Linked DNA regions of Phreatobacter stygius. The protein of the gene in region 1 interacts with the protein of each later gene in a pairwise test. Links are inferred from orthologs where the notes say so. Each region holds a gene or a part of one and is shown on either strand. Other genes may lie near its edges. The genes, in order: E8M01_RS29770 and dnaA.

The links.
Region 2: the proteins of E8M01_RS29770 (region 1) and dnaA interact in binary tests that used the Escherichia coli proteins (3 or more experiments, as listed by UniProt). The link is inferred for Phreatobacter stygius from one-to-one orthologs.

What each region holds. Positions count from the first base shown.
Region 1 is NZ_CP039690.1:6,288,893-6,305,602, reverse strand. Bases 8,288-11,205 are described here. They hold E8M01_RS29770 (replicative DNA helicase), read left to right. Parts: upstream 8,288-8,960; coding sequence 8,961-10,451; downstream 10,452-11,205. Other genes in these bases: alr (alanine racemase), read left to right, coding at 10,468-11,205; E8M01_RS29775 (outer membrane protein), read right to left, coding at 8,288-8,616. Also shown: fabF (beta-ketoacyl-ACP synthase II), read right to left, coding at 1-1,192; E8M01_RS29815 (acyl carrier protein), read right to left, coding at 1,309-1,548; fabG (3-oxoacyl-[acyl-carrier-protein] reductase), read right to left, coding at 1,747-2,484; fabD (ACP S-malonyltransferase), read right to left, coding at 2,496-3,440; E8M01_RS29800 (GTP-binding protein), read left to right, coding at 3,618-4,850; rpsF (30S ribosomal protein S6), read left to right, coding at 5,155-5,673; rpsR (30S ribosomal protein S18), read left to right, coding at 5,676-5,936; E8M01_RS29785 (DUF2232 domain-containing protein), read left to right, coding at 6,103-7,053; rplI (50S ribosomal protein L9), read left to right, coding at 7,084-7,650; more of E8M01_RS29775, read right to left, coding at 7,777-8,287; more of alr, read left to right, coding at 11,206-11,586; DNA repair protein RadA, read left to right, coding at 11,607-13,019; E8M01_RS29755 (CvpA family protein), read left to right, coding at 13,578-14,186; purF (amidophosphoribosyltransferase), read left to right, coding at 14,426-15,955; E8M01_RS29745 (SDR family NAD(P)-dependent oxidoreductase), read left to right, coding at 15,968-16,710. UniProt on the Escherichia coli protein: The main replicative DNA helicase, it participates in initiation and elongation during chromosome replication. Travels ahead of the DNA replisome, separating dsDNA into templates for DNA synthesis.
Region 2 is NZ_CP039690.1:3,455,543-3,461,543, reverse strand. What follows is about bases 3,093-6,001. They hold dnaA (chromosomal replication initiator protein DnaA), read left to right. Parts: upstream 3,093-3,798; coding sequence 3,799-5,205; downstream 5,206-6,001. Other genes in these bases: E8M01_RS16180 (hypothetical protein), read right to left, coding at 5,333-5,782; E8M01_RS16190 (rhodanese-like domain-containing protein), read left to right, coding at 3,261-3,641. Outside these bases: E8M01_RS16205 (2-isopropylmalate synthase), read right to left, coding at 1-746; E8M01_RS16200 (DMT family transporter), read right to left, coding at 1,088-1,981; rpsT (30S ribosomal protein S20), read left to right, coding at 2,195-2,461. UniProt on the Escherichia coli protein: Plays an essential in the initiation and regulation of chromosomal replication. Binds in an ATP-dependent fashion to the origin of replication (oriC) to initiate formation of the DNA replication initiation complex once per cell cycle.

The DNA.
Region 1 (16,710 bases):
TCTCGATCGACCGCTTGCGGGCCTGGTGCGGCACCAGATCCATGACCGTCTCGACCGAGGGATTGTCCAGGTTCAGGGTCGGCGGGGCAATCTGGTCGCGAATCGCCAGGACCGAAAAGATCGCCTCGACGGCGCCGGCGGCGCCCAGCAGATGGCCGATCGACGACTTGGTCGACGACATCGAGATCTTCGAGGCGGCATTGCCGACGACACGTTCGACGGCGGCCAGTTCGATGCCGTCGGCCATGGTCGAGGTGCCGTGGGCATTGATGTAGTCGATATCGGCGGCCGCGATGCCGGCGCGCTTGATCGCCGCCTGCATGCAGCGATAGGCGCCGTCGCCATCCTCGGCCGGCGCGGTGATGTGATGGGCGTCGCCCGACAGGCCGTAGCCGATCACCTCGGCATAGATCTTGGCGCCGCGCGCCTTGGCGTGCTCATAGGCCTCGAGCACCACGACGCCTGCGCCCTCGCCCATGACGAAACCGTCGCGATCGCGGTCATAGGGCCTGGAGGCGCGGGTCGGCTCGTCGTTGAACGCGGTGCACAGCGCGCGGCAGGCCGAGAAACCGGCAAGCGACAGGCGGCTGACCGGCGATTCGGTGCCGCCGGCGACCATCACGTCGGCGTCGCCGAAAGCCACCAGGCGGGCCGCATCGCCAATGGCGTGGGCGCCGGTGGAGCAGGCGGTGACGACGGCATGATTCGGCCCCTTGAGGCCGTGCTGGATCGACACGTAGCCGCCAGCGAGATTGATCAGCCGGCCCGGGATGAAGAAGGGCGAAATCCGCCGGGGGCCCTTCTCTTTCAGGATCAGCGAGGCTTCGGCGATGCCATCGATGCCGCCAATGCCGGAACCGATGAGAACGCCGGTGGAAATCTGCTCGTCGCGGGTTTTCGGGTGCCAGCCGGCATCATCGAGCGCCTGGGTCGCGGCCGACATGGCGAAGATGATGAAGTCATCGACCTTGCGCTGCTCCTTCGGCTCCATCCAGTCGTCCGGATTGAACGTCGATTGGGTGCCGTCGCCGCGCGGAATCATACAGGCGATCTTGGCGGCGATGTCGGAAACGTCGAAGTGCTCGACCTTGCGCGCGGCATTGTCGCCTTTGACGAGCCTTGCCCAGGTCGTCTCGGCTCCGCATCCAAGCGGAGATACGACACCCACGCCGGTCACCACAACACGCCGCATCATCGCTTCACCTGTTCCCGTTTCCCACACCCGAGCTCCTGAACGAAAGGCCGGAGGCGTTCAACGCTCCCCGGCCCCTCGAACATCATTTGGTTAAAGTCCAACAGCCCGAAAAATCAGGCGTTGGCAGCTTTCTCGAGGAATTTCACCGCGTCGCCGACGGTGAGAATCGTCTCGGCAGCGTCGTCCGGAATCTCGACGCCAAATTCTTCTTCGAACGCCATGACGAGCTCGACGGTGTCGAGGCTGTCGGCACCCAGGTCGTCGATGAAGCTCGCGGCCGGGACCACTTTCTCGGCATCAACGCCGAGCTGCTCCACGACGATCTTCTTCACTCGGTCAGCGATATCGCTCATAAGTTTATCCTCGTTCCATCCGACGATAAGGCACCGCCCACGATGGGACGCGGTGTGCGGCATTCAAGATTGGTGATGGCGGGCCGCTCCGCCGTGAATCTGGATCATCTCGGGAAGGCCCCCTGCCCGAACCGTCAGGCTCTCTAACACAGGCCTAAAGGTTTTGCCAGCGCGCCTCCGAAACGCCAAAATAATGAATTATATCATGGCCATGCCGCCATTGACGTGGAGCGTCTGGCCGGTGACATAGGCCGCTTCCTCCGAGGCGAGATAGACAACGGCGGCGGCAATTTCATTCGCCTTGCCGAGCCGACCCGCCGGAACACGCGTCAGGATCGTCTCCTTCTGCTTGTCGTTGAGGGCATCCGTCATGGCCGTTTCGATGAAACCGGGGGCCACGCAGTTGACCGTCACGTTGCGGCTGGCGACCTCGGCCGCAAGCGCTTTCGACATGCCGATAAGGCCGGCTTTCGAGGCTGCATAATTGCCCTGGCCGGGATTGCCGGTGACCCCGACCACCGAGGTGATCGAGACGATCCGGCCCCAGCGCTTGCGCATCATCAGCTTGGTCGCGGCCCGGGTCAGGCGGAAGCTGGCAGTCAGGTTGACTGCGATCACCTGGTCCCACTCCTCGTCCTTCATCCGGATGAACAGGTTATCGCGGGTAATGCCGGCGTTATTCACAAGAATGTCGAGCCCGCCCATCGCCTTGTCGGCAGCCGGCACCAGCGCCTCGACCTCTTCGATCGACGACAGGTTGGTCGGCAGGACATGGGCGCGCGCACCAAGAGCCGCCGCCAGTTCGTCGAGTTTCTCCCGGCGCGTGCCGGACAGGGCAACGGTTGCGCCGCGCGCATGGAGCGCTGCCGCCACCGCGCCGCCGATGCCGCCGGTCGCACCGGTGACGAGCGCCGTCTTGCCAGTCAGATCGAACATGGGAGCACCTCTTATCCGCGCGAAGCCTTGAAGGCGGCGATATCGTCGGGCGAACCGATGGCGCTGCCGGTGGCGCCCTCGGCGATCCGCTTGACCAGGCCCGACAAGACCTTGCCGGCGCCGATCTCATAAAAGCTGGTGACGCCGAGCCCGGCCATGGTCGCCACGCATTCGCGCCAGCGCACCGTACCGGTGACCTGTTCGATCAGTCGCCGGGTGATCTCGGCGGGATCGGCGATCGGCTGGGCCAGGACATTGGCGACAACAGGCACCATCGGCGCCTTGGCCGGCACGCTGGCCAGCGCCGCCGCCATGGCGTCGGCGGCCGGCTGCATCAGCGCGCAATGAAAGGGGGCGGATACGGGCAGCGGAATGGCGCGTTTGGCGCCGCGTGCCTTGGCCAGTTCGCAGGCGCGCTCGACCGCCGCCTTGTGACCGGAAATCACCACCTGGCCGGCGCCATTGTCATTGGCCGCCTGACAGACCTCGGTCTCGGCCGCTTCCGCCGCGATCGCCACCACCGCGTCGAACTCCAGGCCGAGAATCGCTGCCATGGCACCGACGCCGACCGGGGTTGCCGCCTGCATGGCCTTGCCGCGGATGCGCAGGAGCCGCGCCGTGTCGCCGATCGAAAAACTGCCGGCCGCGGCCAGCGCCGAATATTCGCCGAGCGAGTGGCCCGCGACATAGGCGACGTCGCGCGACAGGTTCAGTCCGGCTTCGGCTTCCAGCACCCTGACGACGCCGAGCGACACCGCCATCAGCGCCGGCTGGGCATTCTCGGTCAATGTCAGCGTCTCGATCGGCCCGTCCCAGATCACCGCCGACAATTTCTCGCCGAGCGCATCATCCACCTCGGCGAACACCGCACGCGCCGCGGGAAAGGCGTCGGCCAGGGCCTTGCCCATGCCGACGGCCTGGCTGCCCTGGCCGGGAAAGGTGAAAGCAACGGTCATGAAACCCTCGCGCGCTGCGTCAAAGTCGCGGCGAACTCGCATCGGGTCGCTCAAGAGTCAAGCAAGCAGTCGCCCGAATGCCGGGAAAACCTGTCGATTGGACAAGGGCTTCGCCGGCCACTTGCCGGGGGCATCGTGATTAGGTTATGTTATAGTATTACATATATAGGAGCCTTCATGCTTGCCGGTCGTTCCGATCCTCGCCTGCCCGTCACCGTGCTTTCCGGCTTTCTGGGCGCCGGCAAGACCACTCTCTTGAACCATATTCTCAACAACCGTGAAGGCCGGCGCGTGGCGGTCATCGTCAACGACATGTCGGAGGTGAATATCGACGCCGACCTCGTCCGCGACGGCGGCGCCAACCTGTCGCGGACCGACGAAAAACTGGTCGAGATGACCAATGGCTGCATTTGCTGCACCTTGCGCGACGACCTCCTGAGCGAGGTCAGGCAGCTCGCCGAGAGCGGCAAATACGAGTACCTGCTGATCGAAGGCACCGGCATCGCCGAGCCGCTGCCGATCGCCGCCACCTTCTCGTTCCGCTCCGAGGACGGCGAGGCGCTGGAGGACATCGCCCGGCTCGACTGCATGGTCACCGTGGTCGACGCGATCAATCTCCTGAGGGATTTCGGCAGTCATGACGTCCTGGCCGATCGCGGCGAAACGGCCGATGAAGGCGACGAACGCACCTTGGCGGATCTCCTGACCGACCAGATCGAATTCGCCGACGTGGTGATCATCAACAAGATCTCCTCGGTCGACACCACCCAGCAGGCACTGGTCGAAAAGATCGTCCGCGCGCTCAATCCGGACGCGCGGGTCATCACGGCCGATTTCGCCGCGGTGGCACTGGCCGAGGTGCTCGACACCGGCCGCTTCGACAAGGACACGGCCGAGACCCATCCGCTCTGGGCCAAGGAGCTCTATGGTTTCAAGGACCACGTGCCGGAAACCGAGGAATATGGCATTTCATCCTTTGTCTATCGGGCCGCCAGGCCGTTCGATCCGGTGAACCTCGACGCCTTCCTGAAGGCGACCTGGCCTGGGCTGATCCGCGCCAAGGGCCATTTCTGGCTGGCGACGCGGCCGGACTGGTGCGGCGAACTGTCGATCGCCGGGGCGGTCTGCCGCACCTCCGCCATGGGCTTCTGGTGGATCGCGGTGCCGAAGGCGCGCTGGCCCGACAGCGACGAATGGCGGGCCATGCTGAAGCGCCACTGGCACCCGGTCTATGGCGACCGCCGCCAGGAACTGGTGTTCATCGGCGCGGGGCTCGATGAGGAGCGCATGCGCGCGGCGCTCGACGATTGCCTGGTCGGCCGCGCCTCCGACACCCGGTTCGATGCCGCCGAGCACGCCGACCGCGCCGATCCCTTCCCGGCCTGGCGCAGCCAGGCCCAGGCTGCGTGAGACGTTTTGCCTTGAGCGTCTCCGTTTTTCACCGCGTCATGGCCGTGCCTGTCACGGCCATCCACGTCTTCCCCGGTCAAGACCGCGCGTGAACGCTTTAGCCTTGAACGCTTTGGATTTTCGCGTATAAGGCCGCCTTCGCTTCGATCGGCTGGTGGCTGAACGGGTGGCAGGTTCGCCTGCAGGGGGTTCTTAGATCCCCCGTCATCCGGTGTCTCCGCCTTCGAGAATTCTGTCGGGCCTGTCCAGGGCTTGAGGGGCTTCGCGCCGAAGAAGCGTCATTTCGAACGAGGAGACAGGCCGAATGCCTCTCTATGAGCACGTGTTCCTGGCACGCCAGGACGTTACTGCGCAGCAAGCCGAAGCGCTTGCGACGCAGTACAAGGACGTTATCGAAGCCAATGGCGGCTCGGTTCCCAAGACCGAGTCCTGGGGGCTGAAGTCGATCGCCTTCCGCATCCGCAAGAACCGCAAGGCCCACTACACGCTGATGAACATCGACGCGCCGCATGCAGCGGTCGCCGAGATGGAGCGTCAGATGTCGATCAATGAAGACATCCTGCGCTTCATGACCGTCAAGGTCGAGGCTCTCGAAGAGGGCCAGTCGGCCATGCTGCAGAAGCGCGACCGCGATGACCGCGGCGAGCGCGGCTTCGGCGATCGTGGCTTCGGCGGCGGCGGCGGCTTCGGCGGTCGTGACCGTGGATTTGGCGGCGGCGGCGGTGGCGACCGCAGCGGTGGTGGCGGTGGCCCCCGTCGTTTCCGTGACCGTGACGGCAGCGATGTCGAACCGGTTGTCGAAGCTGTTGCGACGGAGGAGTGATCATGACGGCCGCATCGACGACATCGACCGGTGGTGGCGCGCGCCGCCCCTTCTTCCGCCGCCGCAAGACCTGCCCGTTCTCGGGCCCGAATGCGCCGGTCATCGACTACAAGGACGTGCGTCTGCTGCAGCGCTACATTTCCGAGCGCGGCAAGATCGTCCCGTCGCGCATCACGGCGGTGTCCGCCAAGAAGCAGCGCGAGCTCGCCCAGGCGATCAAGCGCTCGCGCTTCCTCGGCCTGCTGCCTTACGTGATCAAGTAATCAGAGGCGTGATTAAGTAATCACCCGATGAGACTGCCGGCGGGACGCCCCGCGCCCCGCCGGTTCGACTGAAGAACTATGTGATCGTCGGCCGGACGGATGACCCGTCGCGGCTGAAGTTGGGGTCAAGCCCCCTAACCCTCGGGATCGAGCGGGACAGCTGACGATGGGACCGACCCTCGCCATTGCCTTCGGCGCCGGACTGGCGTCCGCCCTCCTCTTCGCGACTCTCGCGTCGGGGAACCCGCTGGCTATCGTCCTGTTCTATTTCGCGGCCCTGCCCGTGCTGATCGCAGGCCTCGGCTGGGGCCATTATGCCGGCGGCTTTGCCAGTGCCATCGGCGCGCTCGCGCTGTCGCTGGCGCTGCGCTCGCAGCTCGGCCTGTTCTTCTTCTTTTCGATTGGCCTGCCGGCCTGGATCCTGACCTATCTGGCGCTCACCGTGCGGCCGCAGCCGACCGCGGCCGATCCGGCTGCGGTTCAATGGTGCCCGCCGGGCCTGCTGCTGTCGGTCATCGGCGTTTGCGCCGTCGCCTTGACCTTGTTCGGCATGGCCGTGCTGTTCGGGCTCGATTTCGACGCCTATCAGGCGTCGCTGCGGGCAGCGGTCGACCAGACGCTGCGCCAGATGACCTCGGCCGATGCCGAAACGCAGGCGACGCTCGCCGCCTTCATGACCGCCGCCGTGCCGGTGGCCGCCGCGATCGTCTGGACCTTCGTCACCGCGCTCAACCTGTTCGTCGCCGGCCGCATCGTGCGCGCCTCCGGCAGGCTTGCGCGGCCCTGGCCGGACCTGCCCTCGATGCGGCTGCCGCGCTGGATGGCCGGCGCCTTGCTCGCCGGGTCGCTGGCGTCTTTCGCGCCCGGGGTCATCGGCCATGTCGGCATCATCGTGATGGCGGTCGGCCTGGCGGTGTTCGCGCTCGCCGGTTTCGCGCTCGCCCATGACGTGACCCGCGGCTGGGGCATGCGCGGCTTCGCGCTCGGCCTGCTCTATGCGATCACCTTCATCATCGGCTGGCCGATGATCTTCGTGGCGCTCGCCGGTCTCGCCGACGTGCTTTTCAACCTGAGGGACAAGCGCCAGGCGCCGCCCTCGGCTCCCTCCAACACATGACATGCATCTGACAACACAAGGAGATTGAACATGGATGTGATTCTGCTGCAGCGCGTCGCCAAGCTCGGCCAGATGGGCGAAGTGGTGAAGGTGAAGCCGGGTTATGCCCGCAACTACCTTCTGACCCAGGGCAAGGCCCTGCGCGCCACCGAGACCAACCGCAAGAAGTTCGAGACCATGAAGGTCCAGCTCGAGGCCCATAACCTCGAACTGAAGAAGGATGCCGAGGCCATCGCGGCACGGCTGGACGGCACCACCTATGTGGTCATCCGCCAGGCTGGCGAGACCGGCCATCTCTACGGCTCGGTGTCGGCCCGCGATCTCTCCGAGGCGATCACCGCCGGCGGCGTGACGGTCGAGCGCTCGATGATTCAGCTCGACAGCCCGATCAAGGCCATCGGCCTGCACAAGGTGACGATCGCGCTGCATCCGGAAGTCGACGCCCATGTCACCGTCAACGTCGCCCGTTCGGTCGGCGAGGCCGAGCGCCAGACCCAGGGCGAGGACCTGACCCAGCGCGCCGAGGAGCCGACCTTCGAAACCTTCAATCCGGAAGATTTCCAGGACGGTGGCGAGGCTGGCCAGCCCGAGGCCTGAGCCGTCGGATCAAGCCGGCCGCCGGGTGGCGGCCGGTACCAAATGCAAAACGCCCGGCTGCGAAGCCGGGCGTTTTTCGTTTGGGCCGTCGGGCGCTGGACTGCGCCCTCGCCCCGAACTTTGGGATCAATAGCGCGCGATGATCGGTTCGACTGCCATCGGCGGCGCACCGAACAGGTAGCTCACGCCAACCCGGATGGCATGGGTTTCGATCCGGTTGTTGATGTCGGACGAATTCGGATTGATCGAGCAGGCCGCGGTGGCCAGGCAGCTCTTCGAGCCGTAATTGGTGTAGCGATATTCGAGACGGGCCGACCAGTTATAGGAGAACTTGTGCTCGATGCCGGCGCCGATGGTCCAGCCGAAACGCGTCGAGTTGTATTTCACGACATGGCCGACGAAGCCCTGGCAATCATCGAGAACGGTACAGGCCTTGAAGTTGGCGAAGGCAAGACCGCCGGTCATGTAGAACAGCGTCTTGTGATGGGTCCAGCCGAGACGGGCGCGGACCGAGCCTTGCCAGTTGGACTGGAGGCGCTGCTGATAATGGTTGCCGACGCCGAAATCCGGATTGGAATTGTACCAGGACGACTGGATCGCACCCATCGGGCCTTCGAAGTCGGCTTCGATGCCGAACAGCACTTGATTGAACAGGCGCTGATAGCCGGCATGGAGACCGTAGCTGAAGCGCGTATTGGCATAGTCGTAGTCGAAGTCGTAATGCATCACGCCATTGCCATCGGGCCGCTGCGCGCCGGTGGCGTCGCTATGCGAACCCCAATTGCGCTGCGACTGCAGGCCGACCTGACCGCCGATATAGAAGCCGCTCCATTTGTCGACATAGCTCGGAGCAGCAGCAATGACTTCCGAGCCTCGGAGCGCTGCTCCGCCGAGGTCGGCCGCCTGAGCCCCGACCGCTGTGAAGGCCGCTAGGGCGACCATGGGTAATGCGACACGCTTGAACATGGGAGCGCCCCTTCACGAATGAGTAACCGCTTGTGCGGATGGCAAAGGGATCGCATGGCAGAGTTAACGTTGGGTTTCCGTATTAGGTAAAAAGGTGATTTCGCCGCGACATCTATGGGGTCCGAGTCGATTTCTTGCCCAGGGCTTGCGCCACCGGGCGCGGCGGGCCGGGCGCGAACAAGCCGGCGGCGTGTCAACCGGCAAAGCGTTCGCCTTTCCGGACCTGTGAGAATCGGGGACATTGCGGTCTCACCGACCGCCGCCAAAAAACGCTTCGCGCGGGCTGGTCCCAAGCCTGCTAGAGACGGGGTCCCCTGAACTCTCCAGCCGAAGTCTGAAACGCAATGGCCGCCCTGCCCGCCCTGATGCCTGTCGGCTCCACCGACCTGACGTTTCGCCAGGCGCCACAGAACATGGAGGCCGAGCAGGCGCTGCTGGGCGCGATCCTGGTCAACAACGAGGCGTTCTACCGGGTTGCCGACTTCCTCGATTCGAAACATTTCTTCGACCCGCTGCACCAGAAGATCTACGAGACCACCGCCTCGCTGGTCCGCAGCGGCAAGCTCGCCACGCCGATCACGCTCAAGACCTTCCTCGATCCCAATATCGACATCGGCGGATTGACGATCGTCCAATATCTGGCGCGGCTGGCCGGTGAAGCCACCACCATCATCAATGCCGAGGATTATGGCCGCTCGATCTATGACCTGGCGATTCGCCGGGATCTGATCCAGATCGGCGAAGGCATGGTCAATGTCGCCTATGACGCGCCCGTCGACATGCCGCCGCGCACGCAGATCGAGGATGCCGAGCGCAACCTGTTCGCGCTGGCCGAGACCGGCCGCTATGACGGCGGCTTCCAGCGCTTCACCGACGCGGTGGCGCGGGCCCTCGACATGGCGGGCCAGGCCTACCAGCGCGACGGCCACCTCTCGGGCATTTCCACCGGCCTGCGCGACCTCGACAAGACGCTCGGCGGCATGCAGCCCTCCGACCTCGTCGTGCTGGCCGGCCGCCCGGCCATGGGCAAGACCGCGCTCGCCACCAATATCGCCTTCAATATCGCCAAGGCCTACAGGTTCGAGGTCGAGGCCGACGGCACGCACAAAACCACCAATGGCGGCATTGTCGGCTTCTTCTCGCTGGAAATGAGCTCCGACCAGCTCGCCACCCGTATCGTGGCCGAGCAGGCGCAGATTTCCTCCTACAAGATCCGCCGCGGCGACATCCAGGAAGACGAGTTCTACCGGCTGACCGAGGCGGCGCGCGAAATCCAGGCCATTCCGTTCTACATCGACGACACCGGCGGCCTGTCGATCTCGCAGCTGACCGCCCGCGCCCGCCGCCTGAAACGTCAGCGCGGCCTGGATTTCATGGTGGTCGACTATCTCCAGCTCCTGTCCGGTTCGTCGAAGAACAACCAGAACCGGGTGCAGGAACTGACCGAGATCACCACCGGCCTGAAGGCGCTGGCCAAGGAGCTGAACGTGCCGATCCTGGCGCTGTCGCAGCTGTCGCGCCAGGTCGAATCGCGCGACGACAAACGTCCGCAGCTCGCCGATCTTCGCGAATCGGGCTCGATCGAGCAGGACGCCGACGCCGTCATGTTCGTGTTCCGCGAGGAATATTATATTCAGAACCGCGAACCGAAACCGGGCACCGAAGAGCATATCAAGTGGCGCGACGAGATGGCCCGGCTGCACGGCAAGGCCGAGGTGATCATCGGCAAGCAGCGTCACGGCCCGACCGGCACGGTGACCTTGCAGTTCGAGGCGAACGTGACGCGGTTCTCGGATCTCGCCGAAGAGGACCACCTGCCCCAGAGGCTGGAATAAGGGCTGGAATAGCACCATGAGCGGCATGTCCGACGTTCCGGCCGACGAGGCCGGCGCACGCTTGACCGTCGATCTCGGCGCCCTCAAGCGCAATTACCAGGCGCTCGCCGCCATGACCGCCGGCGCGGAATGCGCCGCCGTGGTCAAGGCCGATGCCTATGGCATCGGCATCGAGGCGGCCGGTCCGGCGCTGGCCGCCGCCGGCGCCCGCACATTCTTCGTGGCTCATCTCTCGGAAGCCCGGCGGTTGCGCGCCGTGCTGCCGTCGGCCGCCATCTACGTCTTGAACGGCCTGTTCGGCGAGGCGCTCGCAACCTATGCCGACCACCAGCTGCGGCCGGTGCTCGGCAGCCGTGACGATATCGAGCGGTTCAGCGCCTTCTGCAGCCAGACGGCCAGGCGCTGGCCGGCCGCCATTCATGTCGATACCGGCATGAACCGGCTCGGCCTGGACCTGGCCGAGGCGGCGCTGCTGGCCGAGCCCGGACCTCATGCGCTGGCCTTCGAGCCGGCGCTGCTGATGAGCCATTTCGCCTGCGCCGACGAACCCGGCCACCCGCTGACGGCAAGGCAGGTCGACCGCTTCGCCCAGGTGCGCGGGCTGTTCCCGGGCGTGCCCGGCTCGCTCGCCAATTCCGCCGGCTGCACGATGAGCGCGGCGCGCCACGACCTCGCCCGGCCGGGCGTCGCGCTTTACGGCGCCCGCTACCGGGCCGACCGTGCGCCGCTCGAGCCGGTGGTCCGCCTGGACGCGCCGCTGGTGCAGGTGCGCGAGGTGCGCGCCGGCGACACGGTCGGTTACGGCGCGACCTGGAGCGCGTCGCGGCCGAGCCGCATCGGCATCGTCTCGGTCGGTTATGCCGACGGCTATCTGCGCTCAGCCGGCACCACCAACCATCAGGCCGGAGCCTATGCCAGGGTCAATGGCGTGACCTGCCGGCTCGCCGGGCGCGTCTCGATGGACCTGATCGCCATCGACGTGACCGATGCCGGCCAGGCGGCGCCTGGCGACACGGTGACCCTGATCGGCGACGGGATTGGCGTCGACGACGTCGCCGAGGCCGCCGGCACGATCGGCTACGAGGTGCTGACCAGCCTTGGGCGGCGCTATAACAGGCGCTATACCGGAGGCTGATTCCAGCTCCAGCAGGCTCCATGGCGCGCAACATCACGTCTTTCGTCTGTCAGTCCTGCGGTGCCAGCTATGGCCGCTGGCAGGGCAAATGCGAGAGCTGCGGCGCCTGGAACACGATCGCCGAGGAAAATGTCGGCACCGGCGTCGGCGGGACGCCGGCCAAAGGCTCGGCCAAGAAGGGCCGCACCTTCGCGCTGGCCGGCCTCGACGGCGTCGGCGATCAGGCACCGCGCACCGAAACCCAGGTCGGCGAACTCGACCGGGTGTTCGGCGGCGGACTGGTCAAGGGTTCGGTCATCCTGATCGGCGGCGATCCCGGCATCGGCAAGTCGACGCTGCTGATCCAGGCCTCGGCCCGGCTCGCCCGCATGGGCCACCGGGTCGTCTATATCTCCGGCGAAGAGGCGGTCGACCAGGTCCGGCTGCGCGCCGAGCGGCTCGGCCTGACCGCCTCGCCGGTCGAGCTCGCGGCCGAAACCAATGTCGAGGATATCGTCGCCACCCTGTCGGAAGGGCCGACGCCGCGGCTGGTGGTGATCGATTCGATCCAGACCATGTGGACCGACAAGGTCGAGAGCGCGCCGGGCACGGTCAGCCAGGTCCGCTCGGCCGCCCAGGTGTTGATCCGCTACGCCAAGAAGTCCGGCGCGGCGGTGATCCTGGTCGGCCATGTCACCAAGGACGGCCAGATCGCCGGCCCGCGCGTGGTCGAGCACATGGTCGACGCGGTGATGAGCTTCGAGGGCGAAGGCGGCCATCATTTCCGCATCCTGCGCGCAGTGAAGAACCGCTTCGGCCCGACCGACGAGATCGGCGTGTTCGAGATGACCGGCAAGGGCCTGCGCGAGGTGCCGAACCCGTCGGAACTGTTCCTCGCCGGCCGCGACCTCGGCGCGCCGGGAACCGCGGTCTTTGCCGGCATGGAGGGCACCAGGCCGGTGCTGGTCGAGATCCAGGCACTGGTCGCGCCCTCGACGCTGGGCACGCCGCGGCGCGCCGTGGTCGGCTGGGACCCGGCGCGGCTGTCCATGGTGCTGGCGGTGCTCGATGCCCATTGCGGCGTCCGGCTCGGCAGCCATGACGTCTACCTGAATGTCGCCGGTGGGCTGCGGATCGCCGAGCCGGCGGCCGATCTGGCGGTGGCGGCGGCCCTGGTGTCGTCGCTGACCGGCGCGGTGATGCCGGCCGACGCGGTCTATTTCGGCGAGGTCAGCCTGTCCGGCGCGGTCAGGCCGGTGGCGCAGGCCGCGGCGCGGCTGAAAGAGGCCAAGAAGCTCGGCTTCACCAGGGCCGTGGTGCCGGAAGTGGCGCGCGGCGAAGCCGGCGAGCCGGGGCTCGGCACCCAATCGGTCAACAACCTTTCGACGCTGGTCGCCGACATCGCCGCCTCCGGCGTCGGCGCGCGCAAACCCAAGGCCGTCGCGAACGAATAGGCGGCTCGGCTTTGAGATTACCGCTTCGAGGTCAGGGCGGCCGGGGCGCGGATCCGATGGGATCTGCGACGGGAGCGCCTGGGCTGAATGCGTGGATGGCCGTGACAAGCCCGGCCAAGACGAGAAGCGGCGTCGACGGAAGCACACCGGATCGCCGGTCGCGTAGACCAGCAGGCCAGGACAGCGCGAGCCCCACATCGTCTTGCCCGGGCTTGTCCCGGGCATCCACGACTTGCCGGCCTTGCGGCGGCCGCGGCGCAGGCCCGTAAGGATCCGTCACGGGAACAACCGGGCTGAATTCGTGGATGGCCGGGACGAGCCTGGCCAAGACGAGACGTGCCGGCCGGCTCACATGCGCTTGCCGGCACGGGTCCGGGATCAGCGGTCCATCGGAATGCCGGATGGACCTGCAACGCCACCGATCAGGCGGCTGGATTACCGGCGCGATTTGCCTGTGGTTGACGGGGTGACGGCAGCCGCATGCCTCGCTATAAGCGCGTGATCGCGCGGCCTGTTGCGACTCGCGTCAGTCATTTTGCTTGCCCGGAGCCCTCCCCGATGCCGGTCACCTATCTCGACATTGGCCTCGCCGTGATCATGCTGATTTCAGCTTTGCTCGCGATGGTCCGTGGCTTCGTCCGCGAGGTTCTGTCGATCGCCTCCTGGGGCCTGGCGGCGCTCGCCACGTGGTGGGCCTTCCCGCGGCTGCTGCCGCTCGCCCAGACCCAGGTGTCGAACGAACTGGCGGCCAAGGCGATCGTCATCGCCGGCGTGTTCCTGACCGTGCTGGTGGTCGTCTCGCTGATCACCATTCGCATCTCCGACGCCATTCTCGACTCCAAGATCGGCGTGCTCGACCGCACCCTCGGCTTTGCCTTCGGCCTGGCCCGCGGGCTGGTCATCGTGGTGGTCGCCTTCGCCTTCTTCACCTGGCTGGTGCCCAACACCAACCGGCCGGACTGGGTCGCCAAGGCCAAGTCTTACGCGCTGCTCGACAGCACCAAGGACTGGCTGATCGAGAAATTGCCGCAGGACATCGAAGGTTCGGATATTCTGCGCCGGCTGAACCGCTCGCAGCAGCCCGCCGCCGATGCCGCGGCGCCGCCGGCCGCACCGGGAACGGCTCCCGCGGCGCCGCCGGCCCAGCCGCAGCCGCGTCGCCCATAGGGCGATGACTTGGCGATAAAAGCCTGTTCGGGCGGCGCATGGCCGCCGTGCATGGGGTGGAAAGGACTTTCTAACCGGCGCATCGCCCCGCATATGACGTGACGGGGCGACGATCGGAGCCTTCGGGACGCTGATGCGATCGATCCGGATCGAATCGGGGCCCGTATTTCTGTTGGCCACGAGATCGAACCGGCGCCCGCTTCCGGGCCCCGGCGATGTCGTTCTTGGACGAGGACACCATGACGCGATCCCTGGAGGTGCGCCTCCACGAGGCGGACCTGGAGCATCAGCGCGAGGACTTCGACCCCCAGACCCTGGATGACGGGGCCTTCGACAGTGAAGCAGACCGGCTGCATGAGGAATGCGGCGTCTTCGGTGTCCACAACCATCCGGATGCCGCGGCGCTGACCGCGCTCGGCCTGCACGCCCTGCAGCATCGCGGCCAGGAGGCCGCCGGCATCGTGTCGTTCGACGGCGCCCGGTTCCATTCGGAACGTCGGCTCGGCCTGGTCGGCGACAATTTCTCCAAGCGCGAAGTGATCGAACGCCTGCCCGGCCAATCGGCCATTGGCCATACCCGCTATTCGACCACCGGCGGCACCATTCTGCGCAACGTCCAGCCGCTGTTCGCCGAGCTCGAGACCGGCGGTTTCGCGGTCTGCCACAACGGCAACCTGACCAATGGCCTGACTCTGCGCCGCCGGTTGATCGCCGACGGCGCGATCTACCAGGCGACATCGGACACCGAAGTCATCCTGCACCTGGTCGCCCGTTCCCGGCGCAACCGTTTCACCGACCGGTTCATCGACGCGCTCGGCCAGATCGAGGGCGGTTATGCCTTTGTCGGCATGACCAACAAGAAACTGATCGGTGCCCGCGACCCGCTCGGCATCCGGCCGCTGGTGATCGGCGAGCTCGGCGGCAAATATATCCTGACCTCCGAGACCTGCGCGCTCGACATCATCGGCGCACGCTTCGTGCGCGAGGTCGCCGTTGGCGAGGTCGTGGTCATTTCCGACCAGGGCCTGGAATCGATCATTCCGTTCCCGCAGCGCAAGCCGCGCCCGTGCATCTTCGAATATGTCTATTTCGCGCGGCCGGACTCGATCGTCGACGGCAAGAATGTCTATGGCCTGCGCAAGCAGATCGGCGCGACCCTGGCCAGCGAAGCGCCGGTCGAAGCCGATGTGGTGGTGCCGGTGCCCGATTCCGGCGTGCCGGCGGCGATCGGCTTCGCGCATCGGTCGGGCATCCCCTACGAGCTCGGCATCATCCGCAACCACTATGTCGGCCGCACCTTCATCCAGCCGACCCAGACGGTGCGTGAGCTCGGCGTGCGCCTGAAACATTCGGCCAACCGGGCGGTTGTCGAGGGCCAGCGCATCGTGCTGGTCGACGACAGCATCGTGCGCGGCACGACCTCGCGCAAGATCGTCCAGATGATGCGTGATGCCGGCGCCCGCGAGGTGCATTTCCGCATCGCCTCGCCGCCGATCAAGTTTCCCGACTATTACGGCATCGACATGCCGGACCAGGACAAGCTCCTGGCGGCGCGCATGTCGCTCGAGGAGATGAAGGTCTATCTCGGGGTCGATTCGCTCGCCTTCATCTCGATCGACGGGCTCTACCGGGCGCTCGGCGAACCGGGCCGCGACCCGGTGCAGCCGCAGTTCACCGACCACTATTTCACCGGCGACTACCCGACGCCGATCACCGACCTGGTCAGCGAAAGCGCCAAGCAGCTCTCGCTGCTCGCCGAAGCGAGCTGAGACGCCATTTCCATGACCGACAAGCCCCTTTCAGGCCGGGTGGCCTGCATCACCGGAGCCTCGCGCGGCATCGGGCGCGAGACCGCCCTGCTGCTCGCCGCGGCCGGCGCCCATGTGGTGGCCGTGGCGCGCACCCAGGGCGGCCTGGAGACGCTCGACGATGCGATCCGCCAGATCGGCGGATCGGCGACGCTGGTGCCCCTGGACGTCAAGGACGGCGATGGCCTGGATCGCCTCGGGCTCGCCATCCATGAGCGTTGGGGCAAGCTCGACGTGCTGGTGGCGAACGGCGCCATTCTCGGGCCGATCTCGCCGCTCGGCCATATCACGCCGAAGGAATGGGATCACACTGTCGCGGTTAACCTGACCGCGCAATGGCGCTTGATACGTTCGTTCGATCCGCTGCTGCAGCAATCCGATGCCGGCCGCGCGGTCTTCGTCTCGTCCGGCGCGTCGTGGCGCAACCGGCCGTTCTGGGGCCCCTATTCGGTGACCAAGGCAGCGCTCAATTCGCTGGCTTTGACCTATGCGGCGGAGACCGAGAACAGCCCGATCCGGGTCAACCTGTTCAATCCGGGCCCGATCCGCACCAGCATGCGGGCGCAGGCCATGCCCGGCGAGGACCCGGCGACGCTGGAGGGCCCGGAAGGCCCGGCGCGCGCCATTCTGGCGCTCTGCCTGCCCGACGTGACCGAAACCGGCAAGATCTACGACTATCCGACCAAGACGCTGAAAGCGTTCCAGGAACCGGCCTG
Region 2 (6,001 bases), 2.8 Mb from region 1 along the record:
ACGATTTCCTCGAGCGCGGCATTGCCGGCCCGCTCGCCAATGCCGTTGATGGTGCATTCGATCTGGCGGGCGCCACCTTCGACGCCGGCGAGCGAATTGGCCACGGCCATGCCGAGGTCGTTGTGGCAATGCACCGAGAACACCGCCTTGTCGGAATTCGGCACGCGCGCGCGGACCATCTCGAACAGCGCCTTGTATTCGTGCGGCGCGGTATAGCCGACCGTGTCGGGGATGTTGATGGTGGTGGCACCGGCCTTGATCGCCGCCTCGACGCAACGGCACAAGAAGTCGTGCTCGGTGCGGGTGCCGTCCTCGGCCGACCACTCGACATCGCCGACATGGTTGCGGGCGCGCGCCACCGAGGCGATGACCATCTCCAGGACCTGATCCGGCTCCTTTTGCAGCTTGTGCTTCATATGCACGGGCGAGGTCGACAGGAAGGTGTGGATGCGCGGCCTCACGGCGTGACGCACCGCTTCGCCCGCCCGGTCGATATCGGCCATGCCGGCACGGGCAAGGCCTGCGACGGTGGCATTCTTGATCCGCCCGGCGATCGCCTGGACGGCTTCGAAATCGCCGTTCGAGGCGATCGGAAATCCGGCCTCGATGATGTCGACGCCCATCTCGTCGAGCAGGTCGGCGACCTGCAGCTTCTCGTCCAGCGTCATGGTGGCGCCGGGACACTGCTCGCCGTCGCGCAGCGTCGTGTCGAAGATCAAGACGCGGTCCTTGGGTGACGTCGTCATGGCTTTGGTCCTTCTCAGCGGCTTGGCCGGCGGCTGCGCCCGCAGGCGCAAGACATCGCGGGCCCGATGGTTCGGGTGCGGCGATTTTCCCCTGAGCGCCAAGGCCTGATGGCCCTGTCGGTGCTCAGGGGCAGATAAGCAGAAGGAGCGAAAGCGAGGGGGTGGCGCAGAATGCGCGAATGCGGACCGGTGCTTGAGCACGCGCGATCGGCACGAAAATCACCCTCGACAGATGCGGCCCGTGCCGCAGTTGATGTCCTGCGTAACCGATCCGGGGGACCGATGCAAGGGGCAAGGCAATGGCGCTGCGCGATCCGGCCGCCACCTGGATCACCCGGGCCTCACGTGCGTGCGCGCGATTCAGCGTAGATATTGATGAGAACGCCGGTGACGACGACGGCCGCGCCGATCAGGACGGCAAGCTCGGGCTGCTCGGCATAGATCAGCCAGCCGATCAGCCCGATCAGCGGCACGCGCAGAAAGTCGATCGGTATGACGACAATGGCGTCGCCATGACGGAAGGCGTTGGTCAGGCAATAGTGCGCGGTCAGGCCGCAGACGCAGATACCGGCGACCGGCAGCCAGAGACCGGGGTCGAGCTTGGTCAGGAAGAACAGCGGCTGGCCGATCGCCACGTCGGCGGCGAGATTCAGCGGCAATTGCATCAGGTTCATCCAGAACAGGATGGTCCAGGTCGAATTCGAGCCGGTGAGAAACTTGGTGGTGGTGATCTGGATGCCGAAACAGACCGCGGCGGCGGCCACCAGCAGCGCCTCGGGGCGGAAACTGTCCATGCCGGGCCTGAGGATCACCAGGACACCGAGAAAGCCGAGGATCAGCGCGACCAGGCGCGAGGCGTTCATCCGCTCGCCAAGGAAGATGACCGCGAAGACCGCGACCCAGGCCGGCGTGGTGAACTCGATGGCGAACACCGTGGTCAGCGGCAGCACCGTCAGGCCATAGGCCCAGAGCCCCTGGCCAGCGAAATGTGGACCGTTGCGCAGGATATGGATCCACGGCTTGGCCGGCTTCAGGCGCATGCCGGGGTCATGGGCGACCAGCGCCATGACGCCGAGAATGACCAGGCCGCCGATATTGCGCAGTGCCAGGATCTCGAACACGGTCAGTCTGGCACTGAGCTCTCGCACGGAGATGGCCACCGCACAGAAGGACAGGAGCGAGCCGGCCATCCAGAAGACGACCATGCCAAAATTGCGGGGAGACGACTGGGCCATCGGGTCTCGAATGCGCCTGGGTAAGGCCGGGGCCCTTGTTCTAATGGCGCGGCAGCCCCCGGTCCCCCGCGATTTTCGCAGGGCCGGCCCGTTTGCAGTTGACGACCGGGACCCTCTTGCGTATAGACCGCCCTCCGTGGCGGCCTCGTGCCGCCGCTCTCATTTTCTTCGGGCGGCGACTCCGTCGACGCCAGCCACCGGGACAGGAAACCCATGGCCAACACCGCTTCTGCCAAGAAGGCCGTCCGTGTCATCGCACGGCGCACCGCAGTGAACCAGTCGCGCCGCTCGCGCATGCGCACGTTCCTGCGCAAGCTCGACGAGGCGATCGCCAGCGGCGACAAGACCGCCGCGACGGCCGCCCTGAGGGCGGCTGAACCGGAGATCATGCGCGCGGCCCAGAAGGGTGTTCTTCACAAGAATACCGCTTCACGTAAGGTCTCGCGCCTGGCTCATCAGATCGCCAAGATCGGCGCCTGACGCTTCATTCTCTGCAACCATTGCAGGACATACATAACCCGGCCTCGCGGCCGGGTTTTTGTTGTGCGCCGCACCCGGCCGAGCGCCACAGAAGAGGGTTCCGTAAGGGAGCCGTTGCGGCCTTGCCACAGCATTGAGAGAAGCAATGCAACCTAAATTTTTGGTTTCAAGCGAAACCAGGGGACCGTGATCCGGCTCAAGATCTCTCAGAAAAAAGTAAGCAATATCAATTGATTGCAGAGGGGACAGTTTGTATCGCATCCGCAACGATCGGCCCGGAGGTATCCCAAAACCTCTGTTCGAAGCGAATTTTTGTCTCGCCCGCGTCCAAGTCGACCTTGTCGGGATTCGGATTTCAACGATTCGTCAGTGGGTTGAAAGCCGGCTCATCGCGTGCCGAAAACGCGTAGCCTGTCAAGGCCGCGCCATTTACCATTTCTTAATTGAAATCCGTTGCCCAGGCCGGGGGCGCTGTGTATCGTTCAAAGCACTCGGGGGGGCCACTTCGAGTTTCACGAAACATCTGAAGTAACAGCCCATCGAAGGATGGGGCCGGAAAGTTTGTCCCTCTTCGAGGGTAAAATAATCCAGGTAAAACTTTAGAAAAATTGTTGAGACTTCGTGGTTCGGTTGCTGCAGCGGCGTCAAGACTAAGCGGCGATCGATCTCCTGAACAAGAATGAACCATTTGGAATGAGGCATGCGGGCGCAATGACGTTCGCATGGGGGTCACATGTCGTCTTTGAATGATGCCGGATATGCCGGGGACGTAACGCCGCGGGCTTGCCTGGAAACGCTGGTGCAGGATGCATCGGCCCAGCTCGTCGACGTGCGCACGACCGCCGAGTGGGCCTATGTCGGCCTGCCCGACCTGAAGGCTGCGGGCAAGGAGCCGATCCGCAGCGAATGGCAGGTGTTTCCGGCCATGAAGATCGACGCCGATTTCGCCGCCAAGCTGGATGCGGTTTTGGCCGAACGCGGCGTCGGCAAGGATGCGCCACTCTATTTCATCTGCCGGTCGGGCGTTCGTTCGAAGGCTGCCGCCATCGCCATGACCAATGCCGGCCATGTCAGCTGTTTCAATGTGGCCGGTGGCTTTGAAGGCCCTCCCGACGCCGACGGTCACCGTGGCCGTGTGGCGGGGTGGAAGGTCGACGGATTGCCCTGGATCCAAACTTGATTGCCTAGCGCCTTTCTTGCCGTTCCGATCCTCGACCAGGATCACCGCGTTTCGCCCTGCTAATTGCCGCATACCGACGATGGAGAATCTCGTGTTCGCCACCCCCGAACTTGTCCGTGACCTGACCGAAGACAAGACCGAGACCATGAGCGACGCCATGCGTGCGGGCGCAGTTTGGGAAAGGGTGCGCCGGCGCCTGCGTGCCGAGTTCGGCGAGGACGTGTTCAACAGCTGGTTCAAGAGCATCGAGATCGATCATGCCGCAGACGACGCCGTGCGCCTGTCGGTGCCGACCCGCTTTCTGAAGAGCTGGATCGACAATCATTATCGCGACCGCATCATCGCGCGCTGGAGCGAGGAGGCCGCGCAGCCGATCCGTATCGACATGATGGTGCGCTCGGCGGTCACCAACCGTGTGCCGTTGAAACCGAAGGCCGCCCCCGAAAGCGTCCGCCCGATCATCCAGTCCGGCGCCCGCACGCCCGACCAGGCTCCCGTCATCAATGGCCATAGCGACGCGCTCGGCGGCTCACCGCTCGATCCGCGCCTGACCTTCGACAGCTTCGTGCAGGGCCGGTCCAATACGCTCGCCCGCGCCGCGGCGCTTCAGGTCGCCCAGTCGCGCACCACCGACAGCGTGCTGTTCAATCCGCTCTACATCCATGCCGGCGTCGGCCTCGGCAAGACCCACCTGTTGCAGGCCATTGCCGGAACCGCCCAGGCCGCCGGCCGGCGCATTCTCTATCTCACCGCCGAAAAGTTCACCTTCGGCTTCGTCGCTTCGCTGAAGAACCAGACGGCGATCGCCTTCAAGGAGGCGCTGCGCAATATCGACCTTTTGATCATCGACGATCTGCAGTTCCTGCAGGGCAAGCAGACCCAGGCCGAATTCTGCCATACGCTGAATGCTCTGATCGATGCCGGCCGGCAGGTCGTGGTGGCCGGCGACCGGCCGCCGTCGGACCTGGAGAACCTGGACGAGCGGGTCCGTTCGCGGCTGGCCGGCGGCCTGACGGTCGAAATCGGCGGGCTCGACGAGAACCTCCGGCTCGACATCCTCAAGCAGAAGCTGAACCAGGCCAGGGCCCAGCACCAGGGTTTCGACGTGCCCCTTGCCGTGCTCGGTTATGTCGCCAAACATGTGACCCAGAACGGCCGCGACCTCGACGGCGCGTTCAATCGCCTGCTCGCCTCCAACCGGCTGACCAACCAGCCGGTGACGATCGAGATGGCGGAACGGTCGATCCGCGACCTCGTCCGGGTCGCCGAGCCGCGCCGGGTCAAGATCGAGGAAATCCAGAAGATCGTCGCGCAGCACTACAATGTCAGCCGCTCCGACATCCTGTCGTCGCGGCGCACCGCCACCGTGGTCCGCCCGCGTCAGATCGCCATGTATCTGGCCAAGACCATGACGCTCCGGTCTTTGCCGGAGATCGGCCGCCGCTTCGGCGGGCGCGACCACACCACCGTACTGCACGCCGTGCGCAAGATCGAAGGCCTGGTCGGCCAGGATCCGGCGCTCAACGAAGAAGTGGAAGTCTTGAAGCGCCGGCTCAACGACTGAGCCCGAAAGCCATGTTGCGTCGCGGGTGGATCACCCGCGACCGCTCATGCCCGGCGCGCCTCGACTGCGCTCGTCAGACCGCCATCGATCGGGCGGTCGTCGATCAGGGCCTTGTGCGTCCCGGCGCTCAGATGCAATCGCCGGGGTTGCGCCGGAACGGCGCGGCGTCGCGCTGGGCATATTCCAGCCCCTGCACGGCATCGCGCTCGGTGCGGGCGCTGGACAGTGCGTTCTCGTAAGCGGTGACGCCCAAGCTCGCCATGACACCGGAATTGAAGCGGACGTGGTAAAGCCGCTGATTGAGCCTCGGATCATAGCCGACCGCTTCCACCGCCCGCACGCAGAAGGCGCCGACCGGCACCGTACGCACCGAGACCGTCACCCGGTTGCGCGGATCCTCGATCTGGAACCGATCGCCTCCAGGCGCACCACCAAAGCGATCGGCGGAAGCCGGCGCGGTCAGCAGGAGCGGCACGACCGCGACCGCGGCTGCGAGAGCCAAGAGACCGGGCCCCGCGCAACGGCGCGACGCCCGCAATTGCCGTTCAAGCCATTCCTTGGACATGACGAAAGACATGACGAACTCCTCCCACCGGCCGGTGGCATGCAAAATTACCAAGCGATTCTTCTCTCTTTCAGTGGCCAATTCAAGGCTCGGCGGCATGCCGAGACCGCGCAGCCGACCCGCGCAAGCCGTTGATTCCGACGAAATCAGCCCGGAATGCCGCAACCGGCGAAGCGGCGCTTGCGCAATCGGCCAAACCGGGGTTGAAAGCTGTTCGCATGTGCAGCGCAC